3 regions of the Streptomyces sp. NPDC048473 genome follow, and region 1 is predicted to be linked to each of the others. Evidence: riboswitches for the same ligand, from Rfam matches in the RefSeq annotation. Region 1 holds a riboswitch; each other region holds the start of a gene.
What was found. A riboswitch is a leader RNA that binds a small molecule or an ion and turns the genes downstream of it on or off. The one in region 1 is predicted to bind S-adenosylmethionine.

Region 1 (4,275 bases):
GGCGCAGCTTGCCCTGGTCGTCCAGGACGCGGGCGGCGATGCCCGGGTGGTTCTGCTCCAGGGACTCGATGACCTGGGAGAGGGTCGACCCCTCGGCCGGGACCTCGGCCTGGCCGCCCGTGTAGGTGCGGAGGATGGTGGGGATGCGGACCTTGACGCTCATGGTGGGTGCCTTTCTTCGGTCTCGGGTGGTCAGCTGGTGGCGAGGCCGGCGGCGCGGAACGCGTCCAGGCTCGGGCGGATCGTCGCGGTCGCCTGCGACGTGGCGGCCACCGCGTCCAGGGTCTTGAGGCCGTCACCCGTGTTGAGGACGACGGTGGTCAGCGCCGGGTCGAGCAGACCGGCCTCGATGAGCTTCTTCGTCACGCCGACCGTCACCCCGCCCGCCGTCTCCGCGAAGATGCCCTCGGTGCGCGCCAGCAGCTTGATCGCGTCGACGACCTGCTCGTCGTTGACGTCCTCGACCGCGCCGCCGGTGCGGCGGGCGATGTCCAGGACATACGGGCCGTCGGCCGGGTTGCCGATCGCCAGGGACTTGGCGATCGTGTTCGGCTTCTGGGGCCGTACGACGTCGTGACCGGCCTTGAAGGCGGTGGAGACCGGGGAGCAGCCCTCGGCCTGGGCGCCGAAGATCTTGTACGGCTTGTCCTCGACGAGACCGAGCTTGATCAGCTCCTGCAGACCCTTGTCGATCTTCGTGAGCTGCGAGCCGGACGCGATCGGGATGACGATCTGGTCGGGCAGCTGCCAGCCGAGCTGCTCGCAGATCTCGTACGCCAGGGTCTTGGAGCCCTCGCCGTAGTACGGGCGCAGGTTGACGTTGACGAAGCCCCAGCCCTCGCCGAGCGGGTCACCGATGAGCTCCGAGCAGAAGCGGTTGACGTCGTCGTAGTTGCCCTCGATGCCGACCAGCTCACCGCCGTACACCGCGGCCATGACGACCTTGCCCTGCTCCAGGTCGTGCGGGATGAACACGCAGGAACGGAGACCGGCGCGGGCGGCGGCGGCGCCCACCGCACCGGCGAGGTTGCCGGTGGAGGAGCAGGAGAGGGTGGTGAAGCCGAAGGCGCGGGCGGCCTCGACGGCGATGGCGACGACGCGGTCCTTGAAGGAGTGCGTCGGGTTGCCGGAGTCGTCCTTGACGTACAGGCCGCCGGTGATGCCCAGCTCGCGGGCGAGGTTGTCGGCCTTGACCAGCTTGGTGAAGCCGGGGTTGATGTTGGGCTTGTCCGCGACATCGGCGGGGACCGGCAGCAGCGGCGCGTAACGCCAGATGTTGTTGGGTCCGGCCTCGATGCGCTTCTTCAGCTCGTCGGGGGTGCCGCTCGGCAGGTCGTACGCCACTTCGAGCGGCCCGAAACAGGACGCGCAGGCGAAAATGGGACCGAGCTCGAAACGCTCGCCGCACTCGCGGCAGGAAAGCGCCGCGGCGGGACCGAGATCAACAGCTTCGGCAGCTTCGGCGGAAGAATTGGTGCTTACTGCAACAGTCTGCACGGCCATGATGGCGGAGGCCCTTTCTCCTCATCTTCCTTGCGACGCATTTCGCCACAAGACGGAATTGGCACCTTCCCCACCGTGACCTCGCGGTCGGCGGGAGGGTTGCCGGGACTTCAACGGGCCGTTCCCTCAGTCCCTCTGGATGAGCGCTGTGGCACTGGATCATCGATCCAGGCATTTATTGGCGGACGGACCCCGACATGCGATGGCCATCCGCGTTGTTCAAGACTGTAACCGAAGCACCGGACAGTTGAGATAGTCGTCCGAACCGCGAGATGGATCACATACAGGGAGTATCGACCGTGCTGGAAGAGGCCGAACGCTGGCTGGCCAGGCGTTCCTGGTCGGCAGCCGACCGCCCGCTGGACCGGCTCATCGCCGCCAAGGCCCGCGACCCGCGTCGCGGAAGCGTGAGCGTCGTACTGCCTGCGCTGAACGAGGAGGCGACGGTCGGCGAGATCGTCGCGACGATCCGGCGCGAGCTGATGGAGAAGGTCCGGCTGGTCGACGAACTCGTGGTGATCGATTCCGGTTCCACGGACGCCACCGCGAAGGTGGCCCGGGAGGCCGGCGCCCGGGTGGTGCACCGGGACGAGATACTCCCCCGGATACCCGCCGTGCCCGGCAAGGGCGAGGTGCTGTGGCGGTCGCTCCTGGTGACCGGCGGTGACATCGTCTGCTTCATCGACGCCGATCTGAAGGACTTCTCGGCGGACTTCGTCTCCGGCATCGTCGGCCCGCTGCTGACCGACCCGGACGTGCAGTTCGTGAAGGCGATGTACGACCGCCCCTTCGGTGACACCGCAGGTCAGGGCGGTCGTGTCACCGAACTGGTGGCCCGTCCGCTGCTCAATCTGCACTGGCCGCAGCTGGCCGGTTTCGTCCAGCCGCTGGGCGGGGAGTACGCCGTACGCCGCTCCCTCCTCGAACGGCTGCCCTTCCCCGTCGGCTACGGAGTGGAACTGGGCCTCCTGGTCGACGCGCTGCACACGGTGGGTCTGGACGCGCTGGCCCAGGTCGATGTGGGGGTGCGCAAGCACCGCCACCAGGACGGGCAGGCGCTCGGCCGGATGGCGGCGGCGATCTACCGGACCGCTCAACTCCGTCTGTCCCGCGGTCATTTGGTGCGGCCTTCGCTCACCCAGTTCGAGCGCGGCGAGGACGGCTTCGTACCGCGTACCCATGCGGTGGACACCGAGGAGCGGCCCCCGATGCGCGAGATCGAGGAGTACGTTTCGCGCCGCGCGGCCTGACGCGGCCTGACTTCGCACGTTTGGGTGGTTCGTGATCGGGCTAGATTCCGCAACATGGTCTCCGAGCACGAAGCCCAGCCCGCTGCCCAGGTCCTCGTTGCGTCCAACCGCGGCCCGGTGTCGTACACCCTCGCCACGGACGGATCGCTCGACGCGAAGCGGGGCGGCGGCGGGCTCGTCTCCGGGCTGAGCGCCGTCAAGGACAAGCTGTGGGTGTGCGCCGCGCTCGGTGACGGGGACCGGGAGGCGGTCCGGCGCGGGGTCGGTGAGCAGGGCGTACGGATGCTCGACATCGACGCGGCCGTCCACGCGGACGCGTACAACGGCATCGCGAATTCGGTGCTCTGGTTCGTCCACCACATGCTGTACCAGACGCCGCTGGAACCGGTCTTCGACGCGGAGTTCCGGCGGCAGTGGGCGTCCTTCGAAACGTACAACCGGGCCTTCGCCGAGGCGCTCGCCGAGGAGGCGGGCCGGGGTGCGGCGGTGCTGGTGCAGGACTACCACCTGGCGCTGGTGCCCGGCATGCTCCGCGAGCTCCGCCCCGACCTGCGGATCGGCCACTTCTCGCACACCCCGTGGGCGCCCGTCGACTACTTCCGCCTGCTCCCCGACGACATCGCCGAGCAGCTGCTGCACGGCATCCTGGGCGCGGACCGGGCGGCCTTCCTGACCCGGCGCTGGGCGGACGCCTTCATCGGCTGCTGTACGGAGATCCTGGGCGGCACCGGGCGGACCAGGATCGGGGTGCACGGGCTCGGCGCGGACGCGGACTTCCTGCGCGGGCGCGCGCACGAGGCGGACGTGGACGAGCGGATGGCGGCGCTTCGGGAGCAGGTCGGCCCCGGGCGGAGGACGATCGTACGAGTGGACCGAACGGAACTGTCAAAGAACATCGTGCGCGGCCTGCTCGCCTACCGCGCGCTCCTCGACGAGCGGCCGGAATGGCGCGAGCGCGTCGTCCATGTCGCCTTCGCGTACCCGTCGCGGCAGGACCTGGCGGTGTACCGCGACTACACGGCGGAGGTGCAGCGGGTCGCCGACGAGATCAACGCCGTGTACGGCACGACGGGCTGGACGCCGGTCGTGCTCCACGTCAAGGACGACTTCGCCCGCTCGCTCGCCGCGTACCGGCTGGCGGACGTGGCGCTCGTCAACCCGATCCGCGACGGCATGAACCTGGTCGCCAAGGAGGTCCCGGTCGTCTCCGACCACGGCTGCGCGCTGGTGCTGTCGCGGGAGGCGGGGGCGTACGAGGAGCTGGGCAGCGACGCGGTCGTGGTGAACCCGTACGACGTGTCCGCGACGGCGGCGGCGCTGCACGAGGCGCTCATGATGGCGGACGACGAACGGGCCGCGCGCACGGAGCGGCTGGCCGCGGCGGCGGTGGCGCTGCCGCCGCAGCAGTGGTTCCTGGACCAGCTGGACGCGCTGCGGCGGGAGTGAGGCGTCAGATCCGTTCGGCCAGGGCTGCCAGGAAGGCGACGACGGCTCCCGGGCCGGTCAGCAGCAGATCGGCCCG
Region 2 (4,275 bases), on a different contig from region 1:
TACCTCACCCGCGAGGACATACCGTTCCACTACGCCCTCGCCGACGCGTTCACCGTCTGCGACGCGTACCACTGCTCCTTCATCGGCTCCACGGACCCGAACCGCTACTACATGTGGACGGGTTACACCGGAAACGACGGCACCGGCGGCGGCCCCGTGCTCGGGAACGACGAGGCGGGGTACGGGTGGACGACGTACCCCGAACGGCTGGAGAAGGCCGGGGTGTCCTGGAAGATCTACCAGGACATCGGCGACGGGCTCGACGCCGCAGGGTCCTGGGGATGGATCAGCGACGCGTACCGGGGGAACTACGGCGACAACTCGCTGCTCTACTTCAACAATTACCGCAACGCCAAGCCCGGTGACCCGCTCTACGACAAGGCGCGCACCGGCACCGACGCCAAGAACGGCGACGGGCTCTTCGACAGGCTCAGGGCCGATGTGAAGGCCGGAACCCTTCCGAAAATCTCCTGGATCGCCGCCCCGGAGGCCTTCACCGAGCATCCCAACTGGCCCGCGAATTACGGTGCCTGGTACATCGCGCAGGTGCTGGACGCGCTGACGTCCAACCCGGAGGTGTGGGGCAGGACCGCCCTGTTCATCACGTACGACGAGAACGACGGATTCTTCGACCACATCGTGCCGCCGTACCCGCCGTCCGGGGCCGCGCAGGGGCTTTCCACCGTGGCGACCTCCGCAGACTTCTTTGCAGGAAACGGAAGTTACGCCGCAGGCCCGTACGGTCTGGGGCAGCGTGTGCCGATGCTGGTCGTCTCGCCGTGGAGCACCGGAGGGTTCTCCTGTTCCGAGGTCTTCGACCACACCTCGATCATCCGGTTCATGGAGCGTCGCTTCGGGGTGAAGGAACCGAACATCTCACCCTGGCGGCGCGCCATCTGCGGCGACCTCACCTCCGCGTTCGACTTCGGCCGTAGGGACACCGCCCCCGTCGCCCTGCCCTCCACGGCCGGGTACCTGCCGCCGGACCGCAACCGGCATCCCGACTACGTGCCCGTCCCGCCCGCCGTAGGCAGCGTCCCCGAACAGGAACCGGGCTCCCGGCCCACCCGGCCGCTTGCCTACGCGCCGTTCGTGGACGGCTCGGCGAATCCGGCGACCGGAAAGTACGGCCTCACCTTCAGCGGCGGCGCCGCTGCCGGGGCGCAGTTCCTGGTGACGTCCGCGAACCGTACCGACGGACCGTGGACGTACACCACCGAGGCCGGCAAGTCGCTCACCGACACCTGGAACACGGTCTACTCGAACGGGGCGACCAACCTCAGCGTGTACGGGCCGAACGGCTTCCTGCGCACCTTCAAGGGGCCCGGCAAGTCGGCAGGGCCCGAGGTGACCGCCCGCCACAACGCCACAAATGGCCAACTTGACCTGACGATGACTCATACAGGTTCTGGCGACGCTCATTTGACGGTGAGCGACGCATACGGCGGATCTGCCCAGACGTTCACGGTGCGCGCGGGCGCGACCGTGACCCACTCGGTGGACCTGCGGGGGAGCAGCCGCTGGTACGACATCTCGGTGGTCTCCGACACGGACACCACGTTCCTGCGGCGCTTCGCCGGACACGTCGAGACGGGCCAGGCGGGTACGAGCGATCCGGCCCTGATGGCAGACTGAATCGGAGGGACCGGGGCGGGGGCAGGTGTACGTGCCCTCGCCCCCCTTGACTGGTCTGGGCATCTGACCGCCCGTCGGCCACTGCTGTCCGTGGGATACAGTTCTCGTAGGTCATGAGTTCCAGTGCACAGCCCCGGCTAACTGGACGGCACCCCGCTCCGCTGCGGGTGCTCCGGGTGACGACCTGCCCCGTGCTCGACGCACGGGGAACAGCGGACCATAGGGGCAGAGCACCTGGGGTCCATGATCCCAGGAAGGCGAACGACCATGCTCCCCCACCTCATCCAGAACGACGAATGCCCCAGCCACGGTCCCGGCCACCACGTCCACTGGATCCACGCCAAGAAGTGCCACCAGGAGCCCGGCCAGGCCGTGGAACTCCTGCTCACCTCGGGCGACGTCAGCGCCGACGGGTGGATCGAGCTGCGCCCCGCCTTCGACCTTGCCGAAGACCTGCCGAAGGTGTGGACTCACGCGCCGGGACTCCTCCATGAACTGCTCGCCGGGCACCGTGGCCGCGTGTTCTGGCTCCCGCGGTGGCATGCCTTCAAGCTGGTGGACTCCGGCGGCCGGGCAACGGCACTGGTCAATGCCGGTTTCGAGGGCGGCCCGGTGTGCGCGACCGAGGCGCCCGACCCGCGGCGGACCATTGGCGGCACGACGTACGGCCTGTAGCCCACCGGTCCGCCTATGGTGGACGCACCGGTCCAGCCCGGGGCGCAGCCCGGTCCTGCCGCGGTGCAGGGTTGGTGGAAATGATCGGCAGAACCGTGTCGAAGCGCTTCGACAGTTCTCTGGACAGGCCGTACGGACGGGTTTAGGCTCGGATTCATCCGTGCATGTCACCGACTGATTCGGTCGAATTCGAAGCGCTTCGCCCAGCCGGTCGGTACGCGGCGGTGTGTGGTCCGGTACCCGAAATTCGTCCCGTGATGGAGAGCCCTGAATGGTCACCCTTGCCGAGGTCGCCCAGCATGCCGGAGTCTCCGCGAGCACGGTGAGCTATGTCCTCAGTGGGAAGCGGTCCATCTCGGTGTCCACCCGGGAGCGGGTGGAACAGAGCATCCAGCAGCTCGGATATCACCCCAATGCCGGTGCGCGGGCGCTCGCGAGCAGCCGGTCGAACACCATCGCGCTCATGGTGCCGCTGCGCACCGACATGTATGTGCCCGTGATGATGGAGATCGCCATCGCGGTCGCCACCACGGCCCGCACGCACGGCTACGACGTCCTGCTTCTCACGGGAGAGGAAGGGCCGGCCGCCGTGCGACGGATCGCGGGCAGCTCGCTCGCCGACGCCATGATCCTGATGGACGTGGAACTGCACGACGAGCGGCTCCCGTTGCTGCGCGAGACCGACCGGGCCACCGTGCTCATCGGTCTGCCCGCAGAAACGGGCGGGCTCACCTGTGTGGACCTCGACTTCGAGGCGACCGGGGCGCTCTGTGTGGAGCACCTTGCCGCACTCGGGCATCGCGAGATCGCGGTGATCGGCGAAGCGGCCGCCGTCTACGATCGCCACACCGGATTCGCCGAACGGACCGTCGACGGTGTACGGGCCAAGGCGCAGGAGACCGGTGTGCGGGTCCTGCACCGGCCCTGTGAGGGCGGGTATGCGGCGATGGCCCAGACCCTGTCCCGGATCTTCGACGAGCGGCCGGGTACCACGGGATTCATCGTGCAGAACGAGTCCGCCGTGGAACCACTGCTCAATCTGCTGCGCCAGCAGGGACGGGCCGTGCCGGAGGATGTGTCGGTGGTCGCCATCTGCCCCGAGCAGGTGGCATCGCAGGCCTCGGTCCACCTCACCTCGGTCGCCATTCCGGCGCAGGAGATGGGGCGGCGCGCCGTCGAGCAGGTCGTCGCGAAGCTGGGCGGTCGCGGAACGGATGAAGTCGAGCTGCTGGCTCCGGAGTTGACGGTCCGGGAAAGCAGTGGACCGGCGCCCGTCGGCTGACCGTCGTGCGCACGAGCCGGCCCCCGTGCGAGGGCCGGCTCCTCCTGGCTCCGGGCGGGTCAGCCGGACGAGACGCTGAATCCGTTCGTCGTGAAGTCCAGGCCGCCGGGCGACGACGTGATCTCGTAGCCGAACTGGACGTCACCGATGGTCTCGTTGCCCCACCAGCCCTTGGTGTCCTTGATCCACTTCAGGATCGGCAGGATGTCCACGGTGCCCGATGCGGAGTCCGAGGTGCGCAGGAACGAGAAGACCTGGTTGGACCCGTTGTCACCCTTGTAGACCGTCCAGGTGTGGCCGCCGCGCGTCAGCGTTCCCTGCGAGGTGCCGAGCGCGCCGACGTCACCGTTGTAGTTCACCCAGAGCATCACCTCGTAGTCGTAGTCGGTGTCCCAGATGTCGTACGACGTGTTGTAGTCGCCGACCGACGGGACAGTGACGTTGTAGCTGCTGGTGAGCGATGCCAGCGACGTGATGGACCTGCCGACCACCTTCTTGGCGTTGGGGTACGACTTGATGCCGCCGGTGTCCGGGTGATCGGCCCGGACGCCCCAGTTGCTCGATGAGTTGGCCCAGATGGACTGCGAACCCGCGCCGGAACCCCAGATGTTGTTGTAGAGGGTGTAGCCGTCGGAGGTGGTGTAGTTGCCCCACTGGTCCGAGGAGGACCAGATCGCGGCCTG
Region 3 (4,275 bases), on a different contig from region 1:
AACCGTCGTCATCGTGCGTCCTCTTTCGTCGAGCCTCGTGACGTCTGCTTCAAGGATCTCGCGGTGCGCCGTCGAACTGCGGATGTCCTGCCGTAACCCTACGGCCTCGCCGCGTCCCCCTGACACGGCGAGGCGGTCTGTCCCGTTCCCTCCGCTTGCGTCATGCTCTGTTCATGATCGATCGGCGGGCTGCGGCCGGCAGATTCACCAGCGGGCTACTACGGACGGTCACCTCCGGCGGACCGCCGGTGACCCATGCCCTGATCGCCCTGTGCTGTCTGGTCTTCCTGATCAGCCCGCTCTCCGGCTTCAACCCGCCCTCCGGCGGCCCCGACGCCCTGCTCGCCGCCCAGGCCGGGTACTTCGAACGCTGGGGCGTGATCCCGAGCGAGCTGTGGAACGGCTCCGCACACCCCCTGCTCACCCCGCTCACCGCCCTCTTCGTGCACGGCAGCTGGCTGCATCTGCTCGGCAACATGCTCTTCCTGTACGTGTTCGGCGCGATGGCCGAGGAGCGCATGGGCCATGCCGAGTTCACCTTCTTCTATCTCGGCTGCGGCTATCTCGCCCTGGTCGCCTACGCGGCCGCGCACGCCACGTCCGACCAGACGCTCGTCGGCGCGTCGGGGGCGATCTCGGCGGTGCTCGGGGCGTTCCTGTACCTGTTCCCCAGGGCCCGGGTCACCAGCCTGTTTCCGTTCCTCTTCTTCCTGCCGCTGCGCTTCCCCGCCTGGATCGTGCTGATCTTCTGGTTCGTCCTGCAGTGGCTGGCGGTCCAGGGCGCGGGCAGCGGGGGCCCCGGCGTGGCCTATCTGGCCCATGTGGTCGGCTTCGCCCTCGGCTTCCTCTACGCCTGGGGGCGTTACCGGCGTACGGATAGAGTGAAGTCTCCAGCCACGGCCACCGAGGGAGAAAGCCAGCCGTGATCACCGCGATCGTGCTCATCAAAACCAGCGTGGACCGGATCCCCGAGATCGCCGAGGCCATCGCCGCGCTGGACTGCGTCAGCGAAGTCTTCTCGGTCACCGGTACGTACGACCTGATCGCCATGGTCCGGGTGGCCAAGCACGATGATCTGGCGGACGTCATCCCCGGCCGGATCAGCAAGATCCCCGGCGTCGAGGCCACGGATACGCATGTGGCCTTCCGTACGTACTCGCAGCACGACCTGGAGGCCGCCTTCGCCATCGGCCTCGACGCGTAGGTACGCCCCTTACTACGGCGTAGCACTTCGGCGGGGGACGGGCTCGGCTGCCCGTCCCCCGCCGAAGTGCTACGTGCCGTCAGAGCTGCGCCGCGCCCCGGTCCGGGACGCAGCGGCCGTCCTCGGTGCGGTACTTCCACTGGGCGCCCTTGCTCACCAGCTCCTTGACCGCGCGGACGAATCGCTCGATGTGCTCGTCCGGCGTACCGGCCCCGAAGCTCACCCGGATCGCGTTCAGTGAGCGCTCGCCCGGCTCGGCCTCCGGCGCGCCGCACTCGCCGACCTCCTGCGGGTCGCTGCCCAGCAGGGTGCGGACCAGCGGGTGGGCGCAGAACAGTCCGTCGCGGACCCCGATGCCGTACTCGGCGGAGAGCGCGGCGGCGAAGTGCGAGCTGTTCCAGCCCTCCACCACGAAGGAGATGACGCCGACCCGCGGGGCGTCGTCGCCGAACAGCGAGAGCACCTTCACCTCGGGGACGTCGGCGAGTCCGGCCCGGACCGCGGTGACGAGGTGCTGCTCCCGGGCGACCAGGTTGTCGAAGCCCGCCTCGGTCAGCGCCTTGCAGGCGGAGGCGATGGAGTACACGCCGATGACGTTGGGGGAACCGGCCTCGTGGCGGGCGGCGGTGGAGTGCCACTCGACGTCCACACCGCCGTCGGTGCGGCGGGCGACCTTGCGCGAGGCGCCGCCGCCGGCCAGGTACGGTTCGGCGTCCTGCAGCCAGTCGGCCCGGCCCGCGAGCACACCCGAGCCGAACGGCGCGTACAGCTTGTGTCCGGAGAAGGCGACCCAGTCGACGTCCAGCTCGGTGATGTCGACGGGGTGGTGCGGGGCGAGCTGCGCGGCGTCCAGCACGATCCGGGCACCGTGCGCGTGCGCGGCGGCCGCCAGCTCCTTGACCGGCCACAGTTCGCCGGTGACGTTGGAGGCGCCGGTGACGCAGACCAGCGCGGGGCCGTAGGGGTCACGGTCGGCGAGCGCCCGCTCCAGCGTCTCGACGGCCTGGGCCGGGGTGCGCGGGGCGTTCAGGTAGGTCACCCGGGCGTCGCGCCATGGCAGCAGCGAGGCGTGGTGCTCGGTCTCGTACACGAAGACCTGACAGTCGGCGGGGACGACGGCGGCCAGCAGGTTGAGGGAGTCGGTGGTCGAGCGGGTGAAGATCACCTGGTCGTCGGCACGGCAGCCGAGGAACTCTGCGACGGTCGCGCGGCTGTTCTCGAAGAGGTCCGTGGAGAGCTGCGAGAGGTACCCGGCGCCGCGGTGGACGCTGCCGTAGTACGGGGCGTACGCGGCGACGTCGTCCCAGACGCGCTGCAGGGCCGGCGCGCTGGCGGCGTAGTCGAGGGCGGCGTACGTGACTTCACCGCCCGTGACCAGCGGAACCGTTACATCCTTACCCAGAACCGGCAGAGGGGCACAAAGCGACCGGTCGGCGGCAGCGGTGAAGACAGACATGGCGAACTCCCGTAACAGGCAGGCGAATTGCATGCGCCGGCGGATACGCGGCAGCGCAGCAGAAAGAGAAAAGGGTGTGCGGAGGAGGGCCGAGAAGCCCTATCGCATTCGCTTGCTCACAAGAGACTCCCTAGGGACCAGGACCCCGGGGGCTGGCATTCACAGATGCCGAGGGGCCCGCGCTTGCCGCAGACCTCGCTGCCTACGGCCTGGTCTTCACCCGGGGCACCCCGCCACGGACGGAGGGTTGCCGGACAGCGGGCCGGGGCCGTAGTCGCTGTCACTCATGACCTGCTCAGCATCCTGCCATACGTACGTCGACGCGCAAGGCGCGGTCCAAGATCTGGACCGCGCCCTGCGTCACATTCCGTCCGGTCAGGCGTTGCTGACCGCCACCCAGCGCTCCAGCACCTGCCGGGCCGCCCCCGAGTCGATGGACTCGGCGGCCTTCGCGATCCCGGCGGCGAGCTGCTCGTTCAGCGTGCCGTCCGTCGGGTCCAGCGCGACCAGCGCCGCCGCCGAGTTGAGCAGCACGGCCTCCCGTACGGGGCCTCGCTCGCCGGCCAGCACCCGGCGGGCCACATCGGCGTTGTACGAGGCGTCGGCGCCACGCAGCGCCTGCGCCGGCACGAGCTCCAGACCGACGTCGCGCGGGTCGAACGCCTCCTCGCGCACCGATCCGTCCCGGACCACCCAGACGCGCGAGGTCGCGGTCGTCGCCAGCTCGTCCAGGCCGTCGTCGCCGCGCAGGACCAGCGCCGAATTGCCTCGCTCGGCGAGGACACCGGCGACGATGGGCGCCATTCGCAGGTCGGCGACGCCGACGGCCTGGGAGCGCACGTTGGCCGGGTTGGTGAGCGGCCCGAGGATGTTGAACGTCGTCGGGGCGCCGAGCTCCTTGCGGGCCCTGGCGGCGTAGCGCAGGGCGGGGTGGAACTTCACCGCGAAGCAGAAGGTGATGCCCGCCTCCTCGGCCACTTCGACGACCCGCTGCGCGCTGATGTCCAGATTGACGCCCAGCTTCTCCAGCACATCGGAGGAACCGCTCGCCGACGAGGAGGCGCGGTTGCCGTGCTTGACGACCTTGGCGCCCGTACCCGCGATGACGATCGCCGACATCGTGGAGATGTTGACCGTCTTGGCGAGGTCGCCGCCGGTGCCGACGATGTCGACCGTGCGACCGGGTACGTGGATGGTGTTGGCGTGCTCGTACATCGCGCGCACCAGGCCGGACACCTCGTCGACCGTCTCGCCCTTGGCGCGCAGGGCCACCGCGAAACCGGCGATCTGCACATCGGTCGCCTCACCGCTCATGATGCGGTCCATCGCCCACGCGGTGTCGTCCGCGGTCAGGTTCTCGCCGCGCAGCAGCGGGTTCAGCACGCCGGGCCAGGAACGGTCCGCCACGCTGTCGCCGCCGACCGGGGTCACAACGTTCATGGTCCGCTCCTGGGGGTCCACAGCCGATAAAAGAGGTTGCCCCCACCCTATCGAGCGCCATGGACAGCAAAGAGCCCCGTCCATCGGATGGACGGGGCTCCAGCTGTGGCGATCAGTTCAGGCGATCAGTGGTGACCGTGGCTGCTGGTGATCTCCTTGTACTCCTCGGTGGTGG

Region 2: linked by a shared signal. The riboswitch ahead of ACGFU7_RS15285 (hypothetical protein) and the one ahead of thrC (threonine synthase) in region 1 are both predicted to bind S-adenosylmethionine.
Region 3: linked by a shared signal. The riboswitch ahead of ACGFU7_RS02065 (aminotransferase class V-fold PLP-dependent enzyme) and the one ahead of thrC (threonine synthase) in region 1 are both predicted to bind S-adenosylmethionine.

What each region holds. Positions count from the first base shown of each region.
Region 1 is NZ_JBICXE010000015.1:163,431-167,705, reverse strand. It holds gene ACGFU7_RS24230 (MoaD/ThiS family protein) at 1-163, opposite strand, end outside; gene thrC (threonine synthase) at 193-1,503, opposite strand; SAM riboswitch class I at 1,522-1,649, opposite strand; gene ACGFU7_RS24220 (glucosyl-3-phosphoglycerate synthase) at 1,803-2,753, shown strand; gene ACGFU7_RS24215 (trehalose-6-phosphate synthase) at 2,808-4,199, shown strand; gene otsB (trehalose-phosphatase) at 4,204-4,275, opposite strand, start outside.
Region 2 is NZ_JBICXE010000007.1:201,725-205,999, forward strand. It holds gene ACGFU7_RS15280 (phosphocholine-specific phospholipase C) at 1-1,635, shown strand, start outside; SAM riboswitch class IV at 1,745-1,854, shown strand; gene ACGFU7_RS15285 (hypothetical protein) at 1,903-2,310, shown strand; gene ACGFU7_RS15290 (LacI family DNA-binding transcriptional regulator) at 2,582-3,592, shown strand; gene ACGFU7_RS15295 (hypothetical protein) at 3,652-4,275, opposite strand, start outside; partial or broken gene ACGFU7_RS15300 (TIM-barrel domain-containing protein) at 4,274-4,275, shown strand, end outside.
Region 3 is NZ_JBICXE010000001.1:438,212-442,486, forward strand. It holds gene ACGFU7_RS02050 (hypothetical protein) at 1-12, opposite strand, end outside; gene ACGFU7_RS02055 (rhomboid family intramembrane serine protease) at 174-926, shown strand; gene ACGFU7_RS02060 (Lrp/AsnC family transcriptional regulator) at 923-1,204, shown strand; gene ACGFU7_RS02065 (aminotransferase class V-fold PLP-dependent enzyme) at 1,284-2,660, opposite strand; SAM riboswitch class IV at 2,835-2,952, opposite strand; gene trpD (anthranilate phosphoribosyltransferase) at 3,036-4,100, opposite strand; gene ACGFU7_RS02075 (cytochrome bc complex cytochrome b subunit) at 4,226-4,275, opposite strand, start outside.